4 regions of the Aquaspirillum sp. LM1 genome follow, and region 1 is predicted to be linked to each of the others. Evidence: predicted binding sites of a transcription regulator. Region 1 holds the regulator's gene; each other region holds the start of a gene.

The links. The regulator sigma-54, encoded in region 1, starts transcription at its own class of promoters, with help from an activator protein. The targets are predictions, from matches to a motif close to CTGGCACGCTTCATGCTT.
Region 2: BXU06_RS10405 (circularly permuted type 2 ATP-grasp protein) is a predicted target of sigma-54. The motif match lies at 1,108-1,125, and genes of this name have one in related genera.
Region 3: BXU06_RS03725 (circularly permuted type 2 ATP-grasp protein) is a predicted target of sigma-54. The motif match lies at 1,043-1,060, and genes of this name have one in related genera.
Region 4: BXU06_RS05600 (ANTAR domain-containing response regulator) is a predicted target of sigma-54. The motif match lies at 708-725, and genes of this name have one in related genera.

What each region holds. Positions count from the first base shown of each region.
Region 1 covers NZ_CP019509.1:377,913-380,112, reverse strand. The annotation lists gene lptB (LPS export ABC transporter ATP-binding protein) at 1-252, shown strand, start outside; gene BXU06_RS01715 (RNA polymerase factor sigma-54) at 282-1,709, shown strand; gene hpf (ribosome hibernation-promoting factor, HPF/YfiA family) at 1,902-2,200, shown strand, end outside.
Region 2 covers NZ_CP019509.1:2,421,527-2,423,726, reverse strand. The annotation lists gene BXU06_RS10405 (circularly permuted type 2 ATP-grasp protein) at 1-1,070, opposite strand, end outside; gene motD (flagellar motor protein MotD) at 1,264-2,040, opposite strand; gene BXU06_RS10395 (S49 family peptidase) at 2,075-2,200, opposite strand, start outside.
Region 3 covers NZ_CP019509.1:839,416-841,615, reverse strand. The annotation lists gene BXU06_RS03725 (circularly permuted type 2 ATP-grasp protein) at 1-989, opposite strand, end outside; gene BXU06_RS03720 ((Fe-S)-binding protein) at 1,526-2,200, shown strand, end outside.
Region 4 covers NZ_CP019509.1:1,286,832-1,289,031, forward strand. The annotation lists gene BXU06_RS05595 (energy transducer TonB) at 1-570, shown strand, start outside; gene BXU06_RS05600 (ANTAR domain-containing response regulator) at 763-1,338, shown strand; gene BXU06_RS17290 (hypothetical protein) at 1,356-1,631, shown strand; gene BXU06_RS05605 (CmpA/NrtA family ABC transporter substrate-binding protein) at 1,834-2,200, shown strand, end outside.

The DNA of each region.
Region 1 (2,200 bases):
ATCCTGCTGGATGAGCCGTTTGCCGGCGTGGATCCGATTGCCGTGCTGGACATTCAAAAAATCATTGCCTACCTGCGGGAACGCAATATCGGCGTGCTGATTACCGATCACAACGTCCGCGAGACCTTGTCGATCTGTGATCATGCCTACATTATCAACGAAGGTTCCGTGCTGGCCAAAGGCCGCCCCGACGAACTGGTGAGCGACGAAAACGTCAGACGGGTGTATCTTGGTGAACATTTCCGCCTGTAGGCGTGTGACAGCGTGATGAAGCCCGCGTAATGAAACAGAGCCTGCAACTTAAAGTCAGCCAGCAGCTGACCCTGACCCCGCAACTGCAACAGTCGATCCGGCTCTTGCAGCTTTCCACCTTGGACTTGCAGCAGGAAATTGAAAACATCCTGCACGACAACCCGATGCTGGAGCGTGACGAAGGCCAGCCCGATCCCCTGCCCAATACGGCGGACACCCCGGCCAGCAGCGCCGACACGCCCGGCAACGACAATAACGACGCGCCAGAGCCCAGCCGCGACGACGACGGCCCAGCCGATTCGCTGGAGCTGTCCGACTGGTCCAGCAGCGGTTCGGGCAACCACGACGACGATTTCGACCCGCACGCCAATATGGTGGCGGAAAAAACCCTGCGCGAGCACCTGCTTGACCAGGTGGCCGAACACGCGCTGCAAGCGCGCGACCGCGCCGTGGTCACCTTCCTGATCGAAGAACTCGACGACGATGGCTATCTCACCCAGTCGCTGGAAGAACTCGCCGCCCACCTGCCGGAAGAGCTCGGCGTGGACGCCGACGAACTGCAAGTGGGCCTGCGCCTGTTGCAGCAGTTTGAACCGGCGGGCGTGGGGGCCCGCTCGCTGGCCGAGTCGCTGACCCTGCAACTGGCCATCCTGCCGGACAGTCCGGTGCGCACGCTGGCCAAGGTGCTGATCAACGAACACCTGTCGCTCTTGGCGCACCGCGATTTCAACAAGCTCAAGCGCCAGCTGCACTGTGACGACGACATGCTCAAGGCGGTCACCCTGCTGGTGGCCTCGCTCAACCCGCGCCCGGCGGCCGGTTTTGGTCGCGACAACACCCAGTACATCGTGGCCGACGTGATGGTGCACAAAGGCCCGGAAGGCTGGCGCGCCCAGCTCAACCCGGCGGCGATGCCCAAGCTGCGGGTGAATTCGCTGTACGCCCATCTGCTGCAACACCACCGCGAAGGCGGCTCGCAGCTGACTGCGCAGTTGCAGGAAGCCAAATGGCTGATCCGCAATGTGCAGCAGCGCTTTGACACCATCCTGCGCGTATCCGAGGCCATCGTGGCGCGCCAGCAACAGTTTTTTGAGCTGGGCGAGGTGGGCATGCGCCCGCTGGTGCTGCGCGACATTGCCGACGAACTTGGCCTGCACGAATCCACCATCTCGCGGGTGACCACGCAAAAATTCCTTTTATGTCCACGGGGTATCTTCGAACTGAAATATTTCTTCGGCAGCGCGCTGGAAACCGATTCCGGCGGAGAATGCTCGGCCACTGCCATCAAGGCGCGGCTGCGCCTGCTGATTGGCAACGAAGACCCGAAAAAACCGCTTTCCGATTCGGCATTGGCTGATATGCTGGGCGCTGAAGGCATTCAGGTGGCGCGGCGGACGGTGGCCAAGTACCGCGAAGCCATGCAGATTCCGCCGGTCAACCTGCGCAAGTCGATCTGATCATGTTGTTCCGCCGTGGCCTGAGTGCCACGGCCTCAAGCCGGCTGTGGGCCGGCCGATGAAAGTATGACGGAGACCGGCCTGGGCATCAGGCCACTCCCTGCCGGCCACGCGGCGGGCCTTGTCCCGCCGCACAGCTTCAACCCGGCCCGTCCCGTTGGACGTGGCGTTTTTCCAGGAAGGAGTAAGGTTATGAACCTGAAAATCACCGGCATTCACCTCGACGTTACCCCCGCGCTGCGCGACTACATTGAAGCCAAGCTCGAACGCATCACCCGTCATGTCGATAACGTCACTTCTGTCGCCGTGACCTTGTCGGTAGACAAACTGGAACAAAAAGCCGAGGTGAACGTTCACCTCAAAGGCAAGGACATTCATGTCGAGGCCAGCAGCAGCGACATGTACGCCGCCCTGGACGCCCTGGCTGACAAGCTGGACCGCCAGGTGCTCAAATACAAGGAAAAACTGACCGACCACCACCCGGCAGACAA
Region 2 (2,200 bases), 1.9 Mb from region 1:
TAGGCCAGATCGTCCGGCTTGCGCAGCTGCCAGGTGGGCACATTATTCAAAATTGGCGTTTCGCTCAGGTAAAAACGGATCATGTCCGGCACAAACGGGTAGACCGACTTGTCATCAGCCACCCCAGTGCCCGGCGCATTGCACAGCGCCACCTGGCCCTTGCGGTACACCGACAGCAGGCCGGGCACGCCAAGCAGGGACTCCGGATTGCCGGCCAGTGGATCAAGAAAATCCTCTTCGATGCGCCGGTAAATCACATCCACGCCCTGCAACCCGGCGGTGGTGCGCATCCACACCCGGTCGTTTTTCACCAGCAAATCCTGTCCTTCCACCAGCTCCACGCCCATTTGCCGGGCCAGAAAGGCATGCTCGAAGTAAGCCGCGTTATGCCGGCCAGGGGTGAGCACCACCACGGTGGGCTGTTCCACCGGGCTGGCTTCGCGCAGGGTTTGCAGCAGCAGGTTGGGGTAATGCTCGACCGGGGCGATGTCCATCCGGGTGAACAGCTCAGGAAACAGCCGGCGCATCATCTTGCGGCTTTCCAGCATATAGCTGACCCCGGATGGCACGCACAGATTGTCTTCCAGCACATAAAACTGGCCGTCGGCGTGGCGGATGATGTCAATCCCGGCCACATGGGCGTACACCTGGTTGGGCAGCGCCAGCCCGTGCATGGCCACCTGGTAGAGCGGATTGCCCAGCACCTGCTCGGCGGGAATCACCCCGGCGCGGACAATGTCTTGGGTGTGGTAAATATCATGCAAAAAGGCGTTCAGCGCCTGCATCCGCTGGCGCAGGCCGCGTTCCAGCACGGCCCAGTCGCTGGCCGGCAGCACGCGCGGGATGATGTCGAACGGAATTTGCCGGTCGCGGGCGTAGGCGTCGCGGCAGACGCTGAAGGTGATGCCGTAACGGCGAAACAGCAGGTCGGCTTCGTTGCGCCGGGTGGCCAGCGCCTCGTCGCTCTGGCTGTTCAGCCAGTCGGCATACTGCGCGTAATGGGCGCGCGGCGCAGCAGCGTCGAACATTTCGTCGTATAGCCCCGAAGCGGGCAAGGTCAGGCTGGGCATGGCAGCAAATCCGGCAGGCAGGCTTAAGCTTGTCAGTCAGCAAGCGCCGTGCCATGTCTGCAGTGAACAGACACCAATGTGACAGTGCGGCATGCACCAATAAAGTGCGTGCTGCACCGTCACGCCACAGCCATGCCTCGCCAGAGGGCCACAATACGCCACTCAGCGATCTGGCCACCGCTGCCCATACTGGCTAATTCAGTTTGCCAGCCGGCACCAGGGCATCATCGCCGGCGCTTTCCGGCAGAATGCTGATGGTCACCCGCCGGTTGCGGGCGCGACCTTCGGCGCTGTCGTTGCTGGCAATCGGGCGGTTTTCTGCCCGGCCAATGGCCACCAGCCGGCTGGAGCCGACGCCATGTTCCACAAACAGGCGCACCACACTGCCGGCACGGGCGGCAGACAGCTCCCAGTTGGACGGATACGTGCTGGTGCGGATCGGGCGGTCGTCGGTATAGCCTTCCACCCGGATGCGGTTGGGGTAGCCGCGCAGCACGCCGCCCAGGCGGCCCAGCCAGCCGCTGGACGCCAGCGAGGGGGCCGCCTGGGCGGATTCAAACAGCGCGCTGTCGTTGATTTCCACCGCAATGCCCAGCTCACTCTGGGTGACCCGCACCTGGCCGCGCTGCATCAGCGGGTCGAGCAGCTGACGCACCTGGGCGGCCAGCTGGTTCATCCGCGCATCCTGTTGCAGCTTCAGCGTGGTGGCCACCTTGCTGGCCAGCGGCTTGGCATCTTCCACCGCCACCATGGTGTTGGCACTACCGGACTGGCCGAGCAGCTTGGGGGCAATTGCCCCCTGGTTGAAGGCGGCAATCATCGACTGGGTCATCTGCTTGTACTTGCCCTCGTTGATCGACGAGATGGAGTACATCACCACAAAAAAGGCAAACAGCAGGGTGACAAAGTCGGCGTAGGACACCATCCAGCGTTCGTGGTGATCCGGGTCTTCTGGGGGGCGGCGGCGCATGGGCAGTCCCTGGTTCGATGGTGGTCTCGGTCGATTACTTCAGTTGCAAGGCATGGCTGCCCTGCAGCAGGCCCAGCGACAGCCCGACGCCAAAGCGCTTGGCAAAGCGGTCGATGAAATCTTCGCCGGGGGTGATGTCCTGCACATGTTCGGTTTTCAC
Region 3 (2,200 bases), 460 kb from region 1:
ATATCGGGCACAAAGGTGTAAATCGCTTTGTCGTCGGCCACCCCGGTGCCGATGGCGTTGGCCAGTGTCACCCGGCCTTCGCGGTACACCGACATCAGTCCCGGCACACCCAGCGCCGAATCTGGGCGGAAAGCCAGTGGGTCGAGAAAATCATCGTCCAGCCGGCGGTAAATCACGTCCACCCGCTGCGGGCCCTGGGTCGTTTTCATGTACACCGTGTGGTCGTCAACAAACAGGTCCTTGCCTTCCACCAGCTCCACGCCCATCTGCTGGGCCAGGAAGGCGTGTTCAAAGTAGGCCGAGTTGTAGATGCCTGGGGTGAGCACCACCACCGTGGGATCGTCCACCCCCACCGGCGCCACCGCGCGCAGCGAATCCATCAGCACATCGGGGTAGTGGGCAATCGGGGCAATGCGGTTATTGACGAATAGCTCGGGAAACAGCCGCATCATCATCTTGCGGTTTTCCAGCATGTAGCTCACACCGGAGGGCACGCGCAGATTGTCTTCCAGCACATAGTAAGCGCCGCTGCCATCCGGGTTGCCGGCGCGCACCACGTCCACCCCGGCCACATGGGCGTAGACATCGTTGGGCACATTGATGCCGCGCATTTCCGGGCGGTACTGGCTGTTGCCCAGGATGTATTCCGGCGGCACCACGCCAGCCTTGATGATGGCCTGATCGTGGTAAACATCGTGGATAAACATGTTCAGCGCGCGCACCCGCTGCTTGAGGCCGGCTTGCAGGGTTTTCCATTCGTCGGCGGGAATAATGCGGGGAATCTGGTCAAACGGGATCAGGCGCTCGGTGCCGGCGTCATCGCCGTACACGGCAAAGGTGATGCCTACCCGGCGAAAAATCAGGTCGGCTTCCTGGCGCTTGCTGGCCATGAAATTGTCCGGCTGCTGCTGTAACCAGTTGTGAAACGGCTGGTAATGCGGGCGCACTTGCTGATCGGCCGTGAACATTTCATCGAAGAGTACGGGCATTCATCGGCTCCTTTGTGGATGGTAAAGGTCTGGCTTGCGGGTCAGTAGTGATTTAGCAAGATGTGAACCAGGCCATGACGAGCTGCTGGCAACAGGCGAATACCGACACAAAATGCCAGCGCACTTGGCCAGTCAGCACGAAATCAGAGCCAAATAGCCTCAGACTGGGCAAAAAAGGTGCACGCCAGGCCGCGCATGCGCGCCAGTCATGCACCACAGTACAGCATCATGCCCCATGGAGTGAGTATGAATGGTGCACGCTGCCGATGCGTGGCCGTGCCGGGGCCACTGGCACAGGCCATGGGCCGGAGGCATCCGATAGCGGATGGGGAGATGATGGGAGGCGGCCAGTGCCACATTGTCCGTATTGTCCGACAAGCACGCTGACAGAATGGGGGACGGTAAAAGCCAATAGACTGATTTTCATCCAGATTTTTCCTGGTCTTGTCCTTGCTTGCACTCCGGGCATTTATTCGGCGTGCCGGGACGGGCCAGCAGGACCACACCGCGCCGCCAGCAGACGGCAAAGGCATGCAATGAAGCATCATCTGGATTGGTCCAGTTACGAAACCGCCGGCCAGGGCGACGCCTACGCCGGGATTCCTGCCATGGGCGGTGATTTTGCCAAGGCGGTGGCGGTGTGCATTGGCGACCGCCTGTGCCAGCGCACCCCCAAAGGGGTGATGTGCCCGAGTTTTCGGGTGACCGGTGACGTGGCCCATTCGCCGGGCGGGCGGGTGCAGGTGCTTAAGGCGGCGCTGAATGGCGAATTTGGCGACCAGCCGTTTGCCGACCCGCGTCTGGCCGAGGCCATGGCGCTGTGCGTGGGTTGCAAGGGCTGCAAGCGCGAATGCGCCAATCAGGTGGACATGGCCGCCATCAAGATCGAGTACCAGGCGCAGCGCAATGCTGCACTGGGGGTGTTGTGGCGCGAGCAGCTGTTTGCCGGCCTGCCGCGCTTGCTGCGCCAGCGCCCGTGGCTGCGCCGGCTGACGCTGTGGCGCAATGCCAGCCCTGTGTTGTCCCGGCTGGGCGAGCGCTGGCTGGGCATTGCCGCATCGCGCACCTTGCCGGTGCCGGCGGCACAGGCCTATCAGCCGCCGCCTGTTAGCAGCGCCCCGTCCGAGCGGCGGGTGCTGTTGCTGGTTGACACCTTTGCCGGCCATTTTGAACCGCGCATTGCCGAAGCCGCCTACGCCGTGCTGCACGCT
Region 4 (2,200 bases), 910 kb from region 1:
ATGCCCGCGCCAGTGCCACCCCGCGCAAGCCCCGCTCGCCCCAGCCAGAGCAAGCCCGCGCCCAGCGTCCCCATACGGCACACCACCCGCGCAATGGCCTTGCCCATCAGCTCACCGGTGCCAGCCAGCCCAATGCCAGCGGCACCGGCAGCGGCAGCGGCAGCGGCAGCCCCCAGCGCTGTTGCCAGCAATTCAGCCCCCGTTGCCAGCCCGGCCAGCAGTGGCGCAGGCGACAGCAGCCGTCCGGTCAGCACCACCCCGGCGCGCTGGCAGGCGGCCTATCTGCATAATCCGCCACCGGAGTATCCCTGGCAGGCGCGTCAGCGCAGCCAGCAAGGCGTGGTGTGGCTGAGTGTGGAGGTGTTGGCCAGCGGGCAGAGCGGCCAGGTCAGTGTCTTGCGCTCCAGCGGGGTGCCATCGCTGGATCAGGCGGCGCTGCGTGCCGTCAGCCGCTGGCGCTTTGTGCCGGCGCGACAAGGGCAGACCACGGTGGATTCCAAAGTGGAAATCCCGATCCGCTTTCGCTTGAGCGACGAAGACAGCCCGACCGACTCCGACTCAGCCCAATAAGCGAGGCCAGCTGATTGACATCCTCCCCGGGTCAAACGCCAGCCTTGTGGCGAGGGGTGTGCCAAGAGGCACTTACTGGTGCGCATGAGCAAGAATGGGGCGCGAGCGAGCGCTAAAATGGGGCGTACTACTGAGATTGCGCACGATTCTTGCATGGTCTTACCCTGAAACCACGCCATCCCCGAGGGAAACATGCTCAAAGTCCTGTTGGTCAACGACACCCCCAAGCATCTGGGACGGTTAAGGGATGCCCTGACCGCCGCCGGCTGTCTGGTGGTGGGAGAAGCCGACAATGCCTTTGTGTTGCCTGGTCAGGTGTCGGCGCTGGCACCGGATGTGATTATTGTTGATACCGAATCGCCCAGCCGCGATACGCTGGAGCAGGTGTGCGTGGTCAGTCAGTCTGCCCCGCGTCCGATTGTGATGTTCACCGACGACGGCGGCAACACCAGCATCCGCGCGGCGATTCAGGCCGGGGTGACCGCCTACGTGGTGGAAGGGCTGGCCGAAGCCCGCCTGCTGCCCATTTTGCAGGTGGCGCAAGCCCGCTTTGAAGAAGAGCAGCGCCTGCGTGCCCAGGTGACCGCTGCCGAAACCCGGCTGGCTGAACGCAAAACCATTGAACGCGCCAAGGGCTTGCTGATGAAAAGCCGGGGCTTTAGCGAGGCCGAGGCCTATAACGTGTTGCGCAACAAGGCAATGCAAAGCAATGTGAAGCTGGCCGAAGTGGCGCAGCGGATCATCGATATGGCCGATTTGCTGGGGTAAACCGGCAACGGGCCGGCGTGTTGTCCCTGACGGCCAGCGCCAGGGGGCGACAACGCGGGCTGACGTTGGCTTTCTTGCCTGTTTATGGTGCAGCCCACCCTGTTATGGTGCGTGCCGTTGCGGTAGCGCCGGCTTTTCTGGTGGATTCCCTTGTTGATGCGCCAGGCCAGACCAGGCTGTTTGCGCAATCTTCCGGGCTTTATATTGCAGTGCAGCAGTATTTTCTTGCTGCTGTTTGGGCAAAACAGCCATTGACACGCTTTGCCAATAAACCTGGCACACTCCATGCTTAATGCTGAACCAAGCACCAAAGGCGGTGCGTGATAGTTCAGCATTACCCCAAATATAACGGGCGAGGCCACCAACGGCGGTGGGCTCGCTTCAGGACAAAGGCGTCCCTCAAGCTGCAGCACTGCTGCGCGCTTGACGGACGCCTTTTTTATTGCCCAATTTTTTTTGAAACACCCCATAACCCCTCTGAACTGGAGTGCCCTCATGAGCGATACAAAGCCGCTGGCGACCCCTAGCCGCCGTGATTTTCTCAAGACCTGCGCCGCAGGCGTGTCCGCCTCGGCCATCACCACGCTGATTCCAGCCGGGGTCAAGAGTGCCGCCTATGCAGGGGGGTCGGATGCACCGGAAAAAGCCGCCGTCAAAATCGGTTTTATTCCGCTGACCGATTGCGCGCCGATTGTGGTGGCCGCCACGCAAAATTTTGGCAAGAAATACGGCCTGACCATCACCCCGAGCAAGGAAGCCTCGTGGGCGGCGGTGCGCGACAAGCTGGTCAACGGTGAGCTTGACGCCGCGCATGTGCTGTACGGCCTGATCTACGGCGTGCAGATGGGCATTGGTGGCCAGC